2 regions of the Streptomyces tatrensis genome follow, and region 1 is predicted to be linked to the other one. Evidence: riboswitches for the same ligand, from Rfam matches in the RefSeq annotation. Region 1 holds a riboswitch; the other holds the start of a gene.

Region 1 (7,140 bases):
ACCACTTCGCCGCCATCGCCGGCGCCGGACCGCTCGTCGGTCCCGTACTCGCCTCACAGATGGGCTACCTGCCCGGCACTATCTGGATCGTCGTCGGCGTGATCTTCGCGGGCGCCGTCCAGGACATGGTCACGCTCTTCTTCTCCACCCGTCGCAACGGCCGTTCGCTCGGCCAGATGGCCCGGGACGAGATCGGCCCGGTCGGCGGCGCCGCCGCACTGGTCGGCGTCTTCGCCATCATGATCATCCTGCTGGCCGTGCTGGCCCTGGTCATCGTCAACGCGCTGGCGCACTCCCCGTGGGGCGTCTTCTCCATCGGCATGACCATCCCGATCGCCCTCTTCATGGGCTTCTACCTGCGCGTCCTGCGCCCGGGCAAGGTCACCGAGGTCTCCGCCGTCGGTGTCGCGCTCCTGCTGCTCGCCATCGTCGCGGGCGGCTGGGTCGCCGAGTCCTCGCTGGCGGACACCTTCACCCTGGAGAAGGAGACGCTGGTCATCTGGATGGTCGCCTACGGCTTCGTGGCGTCCGTCCTGCCGGTGTGGATGCTGCTCGCCCCGCGCGACTACCTCTCCACCTTCATGAAGGTGGGCACCATCGGGCTGCTGGCCGTGGGCGTGGTCATCGCCATGCCGACGCTGAAGATGCCGGCGGTCACCGAGTTCGCCTCGCGCGGCGACGGCCCGGTCTTCGCCGGCTCGATGTTCCCCTTCGTCTTCATCACCATCGCCTGCGGAGCCCTCTCCGGCTTCCACTCCCTGGTCTCCTCGGGCACCACCCCGAAGATGATCCAGAAGGAGACCCAGGTCCGGGTCATCGGCTACGGCGCCATGCTGACCGAGTCCTTCGTCGCGATCATGGCGATCATCGCGGCCTGCATCATCGACCCCGGCCTCTACTTCGCCATCAACTCCCCCGGCGGCGTGGTCGGCGCCACCGTCGAGACGGCCTCGCAGGCCGTGACGAACTTCGGCTTCGCCATCTCCCCCGAGGCCCTCGCGCAGGCCGCGAAGGACGTGGAGGAGACCAGCCTGCTGTCCCGTACGGGCGGCGCGCCGACCTTCGCACTCGGAATGTCGGAGATCTTCTCGGCCGTCATCGGCGGCACCGCGATGAAGGCGTTCTGGTACCACTTCGCGATCATGTTCGAGGCCCTGTTCATCCTGACCACGGTCGACGCGGGCACCCGCGTGGGCCGGTTCATGCTCCAGGACACCCTCGGCAACGTGCACAAGTCCTTCAAGGACGTCAGCTGGAAGCCGGGCGTCTGGTTCGCCAGCGCGGTGGTCGTCGGCGGCTGGGGCTACTTCCTCTGGGTCGGCGTCAAGGACCCGCTGGGCGGCATCAACCAGCTCTTCCCGCTGTTCGGCATCGCGAACCAGCTCCTCGCAGCGGTCGCCCTGTCCGTCTGCACCACCCTGCTGATCAAGTCCGGCCGGCTCAAGTGGGCCTGGGTGACGGGCGTTCCGCTGGCCTGGGACCTGGCCGTCACGCTCACCGCCAGCTACCAGAAGATCTTCTCCGACAACCCGAAGATCGGCTTCTTCGCGCAGCGGGACGTCTACCAGGACGGCATCGACGCGGGCAAGGTCCTCAAGCCCGCCAAGAACATGGACGAGATGCACACCGTGGTCACCAACGCCACGGTGGACGGCGTCCTGTCGGTCTTCTTCGCCCTGCTGATCATCGTCGTGCTCGTGGACGCGGCCCGGACCTGCTTCAAGGCCATCCGCAAGCCCGAGTCGGTCACCCTGGTCGAGTTCCCGTGGACCGAGTCCAAGATCGTCGCCCCGGCCGGGCTCATCCCGACCGCCGAGGAGCGCGCGGAGCTCGCCGCGGCCGGCCTCGACTCGGGCGGGGGCCGCGTACAGGACCCGGTGCGGGAACCGGCGTGACCCGCCTGCGCCACCTGCTGGGCCGGGCCCGGTACTTCGTGAGGGAGTTCTCGGGCGAGGCGGCCTACGACCGCTACGTCGCCCACGCCCGTACGCACGACCCCGACGCCGAGGTCCAGTCGCGCCGGGCCTTCGAGCGGGCCCGTACGGACGCCCGCGAGGGAGATCCGCGCGAAGGGTTCCGCTGCTGCTGAACCCGTAGGACCCCAGGGGCCGCCGCGTCCGCCGTCCACCCGACGGAACGCGGCGGCCCCCCGCCTTGCCCTGGCGCACACTCGGAGCCATGGACATCATCATCAGGACGGCGACGGCCGCCGAATACGAAGAGCTCGGCGAGATCACCGCACGGGCCTACCTCGACGACGGACTCCTGGACTTCTCCGAGGACGACCCCTACCTGAGCCGGCTGCGCGATGTCGCCGGCCGCGCCCCCGACGCCGAAGTGATCGTCGCCGCGTACGAGCACACGCTGCTCGGCGGTGTGACCTTCGCCCCTCCCGGCAGCCCGCTGTGCGACATCGCGGGCCCCGGCGAGGCGGAGTTCCGGATGCTGGCCGTCTCCCCGGCGGCGCGCGGACGCGGCGCGGGCGAGGCCCTCGTACGGGCCTGCGTGAGCCGCGCCCGGGAGCTGGAGGGCGTGAGCCACCTGGTGCTGTCGACCACGGAGAAGATGCTCGGGGCACACCGGATCTACGACCGGCTGGGCTTCGTACGGACGCCGGATCGGGACTGGTACCCGGTTCCCGGCCTCCCCCTGCTCACCTACCGCCTGGAGCTGTAGTCGCGGACCGTCGCCCGGACCGTCTCGCGGAGCGACACAACATGTGGGGGCCAACGCAAGGACCGGCCCCCACATGTATGCTCGTGCTCGCTGTCGCCGCAGGGGAATCCGGTGAGAATCCGGAACTGTCCCGCAACGGTATGAAATGCACCGACCTGTTCGGTGCATCCGCAAGTCCGAGGACCTGTCGACAGTGCGCCCGGCTCGACCGAACCGGGTGCAGACACGTCCGGGCCTCGCGGTTGGGCCGGTGGACGCCACGTGGCGCACGCGCACTGCCCTGCCAGGCACGCGCTCCCCCACGTGCGCCCCCTCGCGCCCCGCACCAACGGTGTTCCCGGAGCCGAGCGAGGGAGAGCTCCCCCCGTGACCATCGCGCCTTCCGCACCGCGCGCCGAGTCCGACCCGTCCGCCTATGAGGGTCCGGGGGCCGCGCTCCTGCGCACGCTCACCGAGCTGACCGCCGACCTGCCCGACACCGACCCCGGCAAGGTCGCCGCCGCCGCGCTGCGCGGCCGCAGCGCCGCCGCCGACGAGGCGGAGCTCCGTACGCTCGCCACCGAGGGGGCCGCCGGGCTGATCTCCGAGGACCCGGCGTACTCCCGCCTCGCCGCCCGCCTGCTGACGCTGGCCGTGCGCGACGAGGCCGCCGGCCAGGGCGCCACCACCTTCTCCGGCTCCGTGGAGGTGGGCCACCGCGAGGGGCTCATCGCCGACCGCACCGCCGACTTCGTACGCCTGCACGCGAAGCGGCTCGACGCGCTGGTCGAGCACGCGCTCGCCGAGGGCGCCGACGACCGCTTCGGCTTCTTCGGCCTGCGCACCCTGCACAGCCGCTACCTGCTGCGGCACCCGATCACCCGCCAGGTCATCGAGACCCCGCAGTTCTTCATGCTGCGCGTGGCCTGCGGCCTCGCCGAAAACGAGAGCGTCCAGGCCGTCGAGGAAGTGGCCTCGCTCTACCGGCTGATGAGCCGCCTCGACTACCTGCCCTCCTCCCCCACCCTCTTCAACTCCGGCACCCGGCACCCGCAGATGTCCTCCTGCTACCTGCTGGACTCCCCGCTGGACGAGCTCGACTCGATCTACGACCGCTACCACCAGATCGCGCGCCTCTCCAAGCACGCCGGCGGCATCGGCCTCTCGTACTCCCGCATCCGCGCCCGCGGTTCGCTGATCCGCGGCACGAACGGCCACTCCAACGGCATCGTGCCGTTCCTGAAGACCCTCGACGCCTCCGTCGCCGCCGTGAACCAGGGCGGCCGCCGCAAGGGCGCCGCCGCCGTCTACCTGGAGACCTGGCACGCGGACATCGAGGAGTTCCTGGAGCTCCGCGACAACACCGGCGAGGACCAGCGCCGCACGCACAACCTGAACCTGGCCCACTGGGTGCCGGACGAGTTCATGCGCCGCGTGAACGCCGACGCCGACTGGTCGCTGTTCTCCCCGGCCGACGTCCCCGAGCTGGTCGACCTGTGGGGCGACGCGTTCGACGCCGCCTACCGCAAGGCCGAGGAGTCGGGCCTGGCCCGCAAGTCCATGCCCGCCCGCGACCTGTACGGCCGGATGATGCGCACCCTCGCGCAGACCGGCCAGGGCTGGATGACCTTCAAGGACGCCTCCAACCGCACGGCGAACCAGACCGCCGAGCCGGGCACCGTCGTCCACTCCTCGAACCTCTGCACCGAGATCATCGAGGTCACCAACGACGGCGAGACGGCCGTCTGCAACCTGGGCTCGGTCAACCTCGGCGCGTTCGTCGTGGACGGGGAGATCGACTGGGAGCGCCTGGACGAGACCGTCCGCACCGCGGTCACCTTCCTCGACCGCGTCGTCGACATCAACTTCTACCCGACCGAGCAGGCCGGCCGCTCCAACGCCCGCTGGCGCCCGGTGGGCCTGGGCGCCATGGGCCTCCAGGACGTCTTCTTCCAGCTGAAGCTGCCCTTCGACTCCCCCGAGGCGAAGGCCCTGTCCACGAAGCTCTCCGAGCGCATCATGCTCGCGGCGTACGAGGCCTCGTGCGACCTGGCCGAGCGCAGCGGCCCGCTCCCCGCGTGGGAGCAGACCCGCACGGCCCGCGGCGTCCTGCACCCCGACCACTACGAGGTCGAGCTGAACTGGCCCGAGCGCTGGGACGCGCTGCGCGCCCGGGTCGCGAAGACCGGCATGCGCAACTCCCTGCTCCTCGCGATCGCCCCGACGGCGACCATCGCCTCCATCGCGGGCGTGTACGAGTGCATCGAGCCGCAGGTCTCCAACCTCTTCAAGCGCGAGACCCTGAGCGGGGAGTTCCTCCAGGTCAACGGCTACCTGGTGCAGGAGCTCAAGCGGCTCGGCGTCTGGGACGCCCAGACCCGCGAGGCGCTGCGCGAGTCCTCCGGCTCGGTCCAGGGCTTCGGCTGGATCCCGGCGGAGGTGCGCGACCTGTACCGCACGGCGTGGGAGATCCCGCAGCGCGGCCTCATCGACATGGCCGCCGCGCGCACCCCCTTCCTGGACCAGTCGCAGTCGCTGAACCTGTTCCTGGAGACGCCCACCATCGGCAAGCTCAGCTCGATGTACGCGTACGCCTGGAAGCAGGGCCTGAAGACCACGTACTACCTGCGGTCCCGCCCCGCGACGAAGATCGCCCGCGCCGCCTCCGGCAGCACGGTCCCGGCGGCCGCCACCCCGCTCCCGCAGGCCGTCGACGCCGACGCGCTGGCCTGCTCCCTTGAAAACCCCGAGTCCTGCGAGGCCTGCCAGTAATGAGCTCCAACCCCACCAAAAACCTCCTGGACCCGGGCTTCGAGCTCACGCTCCGCCCCATGCGCTACCCGGACTTCTACGAGCGCTACCGGGACGCGATCAAGAACACCTGGACCGTCGAGGAGGTCGACCTCCACTCGGACGTCGCGGACCTCGCGAAGCTGACGCCTTCCGAGCAGCACATGATCGGCCGCCTGGTCGCGTTCTTCGCGACGGGCGACTCGATCGTCTCGAACAACCTGGTCCTCACCCTGTACAAGCACATCAACTCCCCGGAGGCGCGCCTGTACCTGTCGCGCCAGCTCTTCGAGGAGGCCGTGCACGTCCAGTTCTATCTGACGCTGCTCGACACCTACCTGCCCGATCCGGACGACCGCGCGGCCGCCTTCGACGCGGTCGAGGAGATCCCGTCGATCCGCGAGAAGGCGCAGTTCTGCTTCCGCTGGATGGCTGCACTCGATGGAGAGGGGGTCGAGAAGATCGACCGCCTGGAAACGGCCGCCGACCGCCGCCGCTTCCTGCTGAACCTGATCTGCTTCGCCGCGTGCATCGAGGGCCTGTTCTTCTACGGGGCGTTCGCGTACGTGTACTGGTTCCGCTCGCGCGGCCTGCTGCACGGCCTGGCTACGGGCACCAACTGGGTGTTCCGGGACGAGAGCGCCCACATGAGCTTCGCCTTCGAGGTGATCGACACCGTCCGCAAGGAGGAGCCGGAGCTCTTCGACGACGCGCTCCAGCAGCAGGTCACCGACATGCTCAGGGAGGCCGTCGAGGCCGAGCTGCAGTTCGGCCACGACCTGTGCGGCGACGGCCTGCCGGGCATGAACACCGAGTCGATGCGCGAGTACCTGGAGTGCGTCGCGGACCAGCGCCTGGTCCGCCTCGGCTTCCCGCCGGTCTACGGCTCGCAGAACCCGTTCTCCTTCATGGAGCTCCAGGGCGTCCAGGAGCTGACGAACTTCTTCGAGCGCCGCCCGTCGGCCTACCAGGTCGCGGTCGAGGGCACGGTCGACCTGGACGAGGACTTCTAAGACTTGATCCGTAAGGCACCAGAGGGTGAGCTGCGAGTTGCAGCCGGGGCGGTGTCCGGGCTTTCCGGCGTGGTCACGCACGGGGCGTGGCTCATCCGGGGTTGCTCGGGACCGCCGTCCGGCGGTTCGGGGAGCAGAGGTTCCACGTTGACGTGGAACTGCCACGCGACCAGCACCCCGAGGGGTGTTCTGGCACGGTGTGGTTGACTCCCGCAGGGCTTCTTCCAGCCCTTCGGAGAAGATGATCTGCGCGTGTCGGGACGCGGTGATGTCCAGGTACGCGGTCTTGGGGTCGTCCACATCGGCGAAGCGGACGAAGGAGGCCAGGGCAGCGGACACCATGTCGCGCTTGCCGACCAGGCCGCACGCGATGCACTTGTGTTCCCGGTCCCGCAGCGACTTGTTGACCCGCTCCCCGCACAGACAGTGCTGAGACAGCGCGGTGGACCATGTGGAGGCCCGTACGAGACGGCCGCCCGCCGCCTGGCATTCGCGCTCAAGGGCTGCTACGAGCAGGCCGGGTGTGGTCTGGGACAGACGTTTGCCCCACAGCCGGTACCAGGTGCGGATGTCGCAGTCCTCCACCACTAGTGTGGGGCCGTGGACGGCGATGATCTCGCGAGCAACGGCGCGGGCGCGGTGGCTGCGGTGTTCGGCGGCGGAGGCAGCGGCTTCGGCCTGG
Region 2 (7,140 bases), 280 kb from region 1:
CAGCAGGTCGCCTCGGGCTTCGGTGCCTCGAACCAGAACAACGGAGCCCAGTCCAACGGATCCGGCTTCACCGCGATCGGCCAGTCCAACGCGCACGAGTCCTTCATCTTCAACCCGCTCCCGTAGTCCCGGCCGGGGCCCCCGCCCCGGTCGCGCACGTCCGCCGAGCCCCGCCCTCCCCCCCGGAGGGCGGGGCTCGGCGCATCGGGTGAAGTCGGGCCGAGCGGCCCGGCCGGACGGGACCTTTGGCAGCGGAATGGCGGGCCGGGGGTGGGCTAGCTTGCCCGAGTGGGCATGTCGCGCGTGCGTCGGCGCGACCCCACCCGAGAGAGAGGCGCCCTCATGGCCGGCACCGAACACCGCGTCCTCCCGCTCCGGCTCGAGGCCGCACCCGCGCCCGTCCCGGTCCGGGGCGTCTTCTTGTACCGCACGGACCGGCCCTACGAGATCTCCCTCGACTTCGAGGGTGCCGGGATGCACCTCGCGCACTGGGTCTTCTCCCGGGAGCTGCTCCTCGACGGCCAGATCTGCGCCACCGGCGAGGGCGACATCCAGGTGTGGCCGCGCTGGAAGGGCACCGAGCCGCGGGTCTTCCTCGCCTTCAGCAACGGCGAGCAGTCGTGCGTGGTGTCCGCCCGGGCCAAGGACCTACGGGAGCTGTGCCGCCGGATGACCGAGCTGGTGCCGCGCGGCCAGGAACACCGCCACTACGACCTCGACGCCGAGCTGAGCGCCCTCCTGCCCAGCTGAACCGGGTGATTCAGGTGAATCACCTGAATCAGGTGAACACGATCAACCGGATGAAGCCGGTGCAACCACGGCCGTACCGGGCGCGTCTTCACGGGTGACACCGTTCCCCGTCTCTCGGAATCGAGGGGACGCCATGATCCGTCCACGCCGCCGGCAGGCCACCGCACTGGGGTTGGGCGCACTGCTCACCGCCATGCTCGCCTTCGCCGCACCGGCCTCCGCCGCAGCCACGACCACCACCACGACCGCCGCCACCACCACTCCGCTCGTCGTCAATGCCCGCTGGGGCGGGCACTGCACGTACGACCGCATGGTCATCGACCTGCAGGGATACGTCCCCGAGGTCACCGTCACCCCCGTCCCGTCCCTGGTCTACGACGGGTCCGGCAAGCCCGTCCCGCTGGCCGGGCGGTACTTCCTGGAGATCCGCCTGAACCCCGCCGCGGGACACGACGAAGCGGGCCGCAACGTCTACCTCGGGCCCAAGCTGCTCAAGATCTACCTGCCCAAGCTGAAGGGCATCGCCCTGACCGGCGACTACGAGGGGTACGTCACCTTCGGCGCCGCCTTCGACACCAAGCCCGCCTACACCTCGTTCAAGCTGCACGCCCCGGAGCGCTTCGTCCTGGACATCGCGCACCCGAACGTCTGCTGAGCACGCCGGCCCGGGGCGGGAGGCGGGACCGGGGCGGGGACCTACCGGTGCTCGGGGTTCGGGAAGTCGAAGCGGCAGCCCGCGTCCCACAGGGAGCGCTGGTTGCCGTGCGCCGGCATCCCGCCGGACCGCTTGAGCAGAGCGGCCAGGTGCATGAGGTTCCAGCTCATGAAGGCCGTGTTCCGGTTGGTGAAGTCGTTCTCGGGGCCGCCGGATCCGGGGTCCAGGTACGAGGGCCCTGGTCCGGCTTCGCCGATCCATCCGGCGTCGGCCTGCGGGGGGATCGCGTAGCCGAGGTGCTGGAGGCTGTAGAGGATGTTCATGGCGCAGTGCTTGACGCCGTCCTCGTTGCCGGTGATCAGCGCCCCGCCTACGCGCCCGTAATAGGCGTACTGGCCCTGCTCGTTCAGGATCGAGGAGCAGGCGTAGAGCCGCTCCATGACCTGCTTCATCACCGAGCTGTTGTCCCCGAGCCAGATCGGGCCGCACAGGACGAGGATGTCGGCGTCCATGATCTGGCTGTAGAGCACCGGCCACTGATCGCTCTCCCAGCCGTGGTCGGTCATATCGGGCCAGACGCCGGTGGCGATCTCGTGGTCGACGGCCCGGATGAGCGAGGTCCGGACCCCGGCCGCCTCCATCACCGCGCGGCTCTTGTCGATCAGGCCCTCGGTGTTGCTGGGCTCGGGCGATCGCTTGAGCGTGCAGTTGACGTAGACGGCGGTGAGGTCGGAGTAGTCGACGGCGGGCGCGGCATCGGGTTCGGCGGTCACCCCACCAGGCTCTGCGCGGCCGGGCGGCCCCGCCAGCGGACCGCACCCGTCCGTGCTCGCCCCGCCCCGGCTCGCCCCCGCTCTCCCCCGTCCGTGCGGAACGGTACGGCGCGGCGCGACCTCCGCCGCCCTGCGGCCCCGGGTACCCGGAACTCCCCCTCCGGTCCGCACCCTTGGGACGGCCGACGAGCCGCCGGACACGGAGCGTCACCCCTAAGCGGAATCCGGCCGCCGCCCGGCGCGATTGGGGCGGGTTGTTACCGGTCCGTGCGGCCGACTAGGGTCAGCGGGCCTTGGTGTTCGGGAAACCGGTGGGAAACCGGTGCGGCCCTCGCCACTGTGATCGGGAAGTCCGGCTCCACTCCTGCGGGAAAGCCACTGGGCTGCGCGGGAGGTTCCGCGCTGCCCGGGAAGGCGGAGCATGGACGTCAACCCGTGAGCCAGGAGACCGGCCGGGGCGCGTTGTCCATCCACGAGGTGCTGGAGAGGTCTCCCCACTCATGCATATAGCCGAGGGGTTCCTACCCCCTTTGCACGCGGTCGCCTGGGGCGCCGCGTCCGCTCCCTTCGTCGTCCACGGCGTCCGCTCGCTCACCCGCGAGGTGAAGGCCAACCCGGAGAGCACGCTGCTGCTCGGCGCCTCCGGAGCGTTCACGTTCGTCCTGTCCGCCCTGAAGATCCCCTCGGTGACGGGCAGTTGCTCGCACCCCACGGGCACCGGGCTCGGGGCGATCCTGTTCCGGCCGCCGATCATGGCGGTGCTCGGCACCATCACCCTGCTGTTCCAGGCCCTGCTGCTGGCGCACGGAGGGCTCACCACCCTCGGCGCCAACGTCTTCTCGATGGCCATCGCCGGCCCGTGGGCGGGCTACGCCGTCTACCGGCTGCTGCGCACGTTCGGTCTCCCGCTGATGGTGACCGTGTTCTTCGGCGCCTTCTTCGCCGACCTGGTCACCTACTGCGTCACCAGCCTCCAGCTCGCGCTGGCCTTCCCGGACCCGGCCAGCGGGTTCCCGGGCGCGCTCGCGAAGTTCGGGGGGATCTTCGCGGTCACGCAGATACCGCTGGCCGTGAGCGAGGGTCTGCTGACCGTCCTCGTGATGCGGCTGCTGATGGCGTCGAGCAAGTCGGACCTGGTCCGGCTGGGCGTCGCGAAGCTGACCTCCGCCCGTACCGAAGAGAAGGCGGCGGCCTGATGAGCGGGATGTCCAAGAACGCGAAGATCAACAGCCTGCTGCTGCTCCTGGTGGCGGCGCTGGCCGTCCTCCCCGTCGCGCTGGGGATGGGCGACCACAAGGAGGAGCCCTTCACGGGCGCCGACGCGCAGGCCGAGACGGCGATCACCGAGCTGAAGCCTGATTACGAGCCCTGGTTCTCCCCTCTGTACGAGCCCCCGTCCGGCGAGATCGAGTCCGCGCTGTTCGCCCTGCAGGCGGCGCTGGGCGCGGGCGTGCTCGCCTACTACTTCGGCGTCCGCAAGGGCCGCCGCCAAGGAGCGGCCGCCGCCGCCGCTGCTTCCGCCGCCCCGGAGGCCTAGGCGGTGCTGCCGATCGACGTGGCCGCGCACAGCAGTCGCTGGCGCGGCCGGCACCCGCTGGAGAAGGCCCTGCTCGGGATCGGGCTGACGGTCACCGCCGTGTGCCTGCCGCCCTGGCCGGGCGGGCCGCTGGTGGCCGCCGCCACCCTCGCCGTGCTGCTCGGCCCGGCGGGAGTGGCCGGCCGGCAGCTCTGGCGGGCCTTCCGGATCCCGCTCGGCTTCTGCTTCACCGGGGCGCTGCCGCTGCTGTTCGCCGTCGGCGGCCCGGCGGGGCCGGTGTCCCTGGCCCCCGAAGGCCCCCGGCTCGCCGCCGAACTGCTGCTGCGCACCTCGGCCGCCTCGCTCGGGCTGCTGCTGTTCGCCTTCACCACCCCGGTCTCCGACGTACTGCCCCGGCTGGTCCGGGCCGGGGTGCCGGCCCCGGTGGTGGACGTGGCCCTGGTCATGTACCGGATCGGCTTCCTGCTGCTCGACTCCATGGCCCAGGTCCGCCGGGCCCAGGCCGCCCGGCTCGGGCACACCGGCCGGGCGGCGGTGTGGCGCTCCCTGGCCGGGCTCGCCGCCACCTCCTTCGTACGGGCCTTCGACCGCGCGGCCAAGCTCCAGTCGGGGCTGGCCGGACGCGGCTACGACGGCGCGCTGCGGGTCCTCGTACCGGAGGCGGCCCTGTCGTGGCGCTTCCTGACGGGCACCGCCGGGCTGCTGGCGGCCCTGATCACCCTGACCCTCACCCTGAAGGGGCTCTCCTCGTGAACCCGTCGCTGCCCCCCTCCCCCCACGCGCCGGTGGTGGAACTGTCCGGCGCGGGCTACGCCTACGAGGACGGCCCCGCCGTCCTGACCGGCGTCGACTTCGCCATCGCCCCGGGCCGGGCGCTGGCCCTGCTGGGCCGCAACGGCAGTGGCAAGACCACCCTGATGCGGCTGCTGAGCGGCGGCCTGCGGCCCGGCCCGGGCACGCTGTGGCTGGACGGCACGGAGGTCTCGTACGACCGGGCCGGGCTGACCCGGCTGCGCACGTCCGTCCAGCTGGTGGTGCAGGACCCCGACGACCAGCTGTTCGCGGCCTCGGTGGAACAGGACGTCTCCTTCGGCCCGATGAACCTGGGGCTCCCCGCCCCGGAGGTCCGCGCCCGCGTGGACTCGGCCCTCGCCGCACTGGACATCACGCACCTGCGGGACCGCCCCACGCACCTGCTCTCCTACGGCCAGCGCAAGCGCGCGGCGATCGCGGGGGCGGTGGCGATGGCTCCGCGGGTGCTGATCCTGGACGAGCCGACGGCCGGCCTGGACCCGGACGGCCAGGAGCGGCTCCTCGACGTCCTCGCGGGGCTGCGCGCCTCCGGGACGACGGTGGTCATGGCCACCCACGACGTGGACCTGGCGGTGCGCTGGGCCGACGACGCGGCGGTCCTGACCCCGGCGGGCATCCGCTTCGGCCCGGCCGAGCCCCTCCTCTCCGACCCGTCCCTCCTCACCTCCGCGGGCCTGCGCCCGGCCTGGTCCCCGGCGGTGACGGCCTTCCTGCGGGCGCGGGGACTGCTCGACGCGGATGCCCCGGGACCCCGTAATCCGCAGGCGCTGGCCGACTGGGGGTAGGTAGCTTCATCCGGGTGCGCATACTCACGGCGACATCCGAGGTGAATTCCCTCTTCTGGGAGGGCGACGACCTGGTCGACCCCGTCGGCGGCCTGCGCCGCTGGACCCCCGACGGCCGGGAGCACGAGGTCCATCCCCCACTGGCCTACCACTTCGACCGCGCCGTCCGCTCCCCTTCGGGGCGCTGGACCGTGCTCTACGTCGAGCGCGGCACCAAGGCCCTCCTGCTGGACGGGACCCGGATCGTGCGCGAACTGCACCGGAGCTACTACCACGCCGACGACTACGACTACCCGATCGCGCTCGGCACGCTGCCGGACGGCCGGGACGTGCTGGTGCACTGCCCCGACCACTACGACAACCCGGTGGTCGAGGACGCGGCCACGGGTGAGCGGCTGACCCCGCCCGCCCCGTACCCGAACGACGCCTTCCATTCCCGGCTGGCGGTGAGCCCGGACGGGCGACGGGTGCTGTCCGCGGGGTGGGAGTGGTATCCCCTGGGCCAGGTGTGGCTCTTCGATCTCGCCGCGTCCCTCGCCGAAGCCGCCGAGCTCGACGGCTTGGGCCGGGTGTCCCGGCCGGACGGCCTCGACTGCGAGGTCGTCGCCGCCTGTTGGCTCGACGGGGACCGGGTCGCCGTCGCCACGGGCGAGGAGGCGCTCGACGAGGAGATGCTCGACGAGGAGGGCCCGGTGGCCCTTGCCCCGCAGGAGATCGGCGTGTGGTCCGCCGCCGAGGAGCGGTGGCTGCGGCGGAGCCCGCTCGGGTTCACCGCGGGAACCCTGCTCGCCTGCGGCGGAGACCGGGTGGTCAGCCTCTGCGGGCACCCCCGCCTCGTCGATGCCGGTACGGGCGCCGTCCTGGCCGAGTGGCCCGAGGTCCCGGTGTCGCGCCGGGCGGGCTCGGACGGGGTGCCCCACGTCCCGACGCCGGTCGCGGCCCTGCATCCCGATGGGATCCGCCTGGCGGTCGCCGTGAGGAACGGGATTGCGGTCCTGGATCTGCCGCAAACCTAGGATGGCCGCATGTCGCTCCCGCACGCCATCCTCACCGCCCTGCTCGAGAAGCCCTCGTCGGGGCTGGAGCTGACCCGGCGGTTCGACAAGTCGATCGGGTACTTCTGGTCCGCGACGCACCAGCAGATCTACCGCGAGCTCGGCCGGCTGGAGGAGGCCGGGCTGATCCGCGCGCTGGCCAGCGAGGGGCCCGTACGGGGGCAGAAGAAGGAGTACGAGGTGCTGCCCGCCGGGAGCGGGGAGCTGGCTCGGTGGGTCGGGGAGAGTCAGGATCCCAAGCCGGTGCGCGATCCCCTGCTGCTGCGGATCCGGGCGGCCGCGGTGGTCGGGCCGCAGGGGCTGGCCGTGGAGCTGCGGCGGCATCTGGAGCTGCACCGGGCCCAGTTGGCCGTGTACGAGGGGATCGAGGAGAGGGACTTCCCGGCCGGGCGGGACTCCGGGGAGGACCGGCTGCGGCGGGTCGTGCTGCATGCGGGAACCGGGCTGGAGACCTTCTGGCTGCGCTGGCTGGAAGAGGCCCTCGCCGAGGTGGAGGGCATGGCCGCCGAGACGGAAGCCGCCGAGGCCCAGGACACGACCGCCGGGCCGCGGCGGGCCTGACGCGCACGCCCCCGGCCCGGCAGGCGCGGGCCCGGCAAGATCCGAAAGAGACGGCCCGGGGGCGGCGCGGGGGGCTTACTTGTTCAGGGAGGCCCAGAACTCGTCGAAGCTCAGCAGGCCGTCGTCGTTCGAGTCCTTCGCGGCGATCACGGCCTCCGCGACCGGGCCGGTGACGAACGGGTCGCCCATCGCCGCCATCGCCGAACGGAAC

What was found. A riboswitch is a leader RNA that binds a small molecule or an ion and turns the genes downstream of it on or off. The one in region 1 is predicted to bind cobalamin.
Region 2: linked by a shared signal. The riboswitch ahead of ACODT5_RS46080 (energy-coupling factor ABC transporter permease) and the one ahead of ACODT5_RS44820 (ribonucleoside-diphosphate reductase subunit alpha) in region 1 are both predicted to bind cobalamin.

Annotation. Positions count from the first base shown of each region.
Region 1 is NZ_JBMDLB010000011.1:6,320,028-6,327,167, reverse strand. Features, by position in the region: gene ACODT5_RS44835 (carbon starvation CstA family protein) at 1-1,895, shown strand, start outside; gene ACODT5_RS44830 (CstA-like transporter-associated (seleno)protein) at 1,892-2,089, shown strand; gene ACODT5_RS44825 (GNAT family N-acetyltransferase) at 2,179-2,676, shown strand; cobalamin riboswitch at 2,754-2,882, shown strand; gene ACODT5_RS44820 (ribonucleoside-diphosphate reductase subunit alpha) at 3,043-5,427, shown strand; gene ACODT5_RS44815 (ribonucleotide-diphosphate reductase subunit beta) at 5,427-6,458, shown strand.
Region 2 is NZ_JBMDLB010000011.1:6,604,857-6,611,996, reverse strand. Features, by position in the region: gene ACODT5_RS46100 (hypothetical protein) at 1-126, shown strand, start outside; gene ACODT5_RS46095 (SsgA family sporulation/cell division regulator) at 343-750, shown strand; gene ACODT5_RS46090 (AMIN-like domain-containing (lipo)protein) at 884-1,405, shown strand; gene ACODT5_RS46085 (flavodoxin family protein) at 1,447-2,178, opposite strand; cobalamin riboswitch at 2,456-2,649, shown strand; gene ACODT5_RS46080 (energy-coupling factor ABC transporter permease) at 2,679-3,374, shown strand; gene ACODT5_RS46075 (energy-coupling factor ABC transporter substrate-binding protein) at 3,374-3,715, shown strand; gene cbiQ (cobalt ECF transporter T component CbiQ) at 3,719-4,468, shown strand; gene ACODT5_RS46065 (energy-coupling factor ABC transporter ATP-binding protein) at 4,465-5,313, shown strand; gene ACODT5_RS46060 (hypothetical protein) at 5,328-6,329, shown strand; gene ACODT5_RS46055 (PadR family transcriptional regulator) at 6,339-6,929, shown strand; gene ACODT5_RS46050 (EF-hand domain-containing protein) at 7,005-7,140, opposite strand, start outside.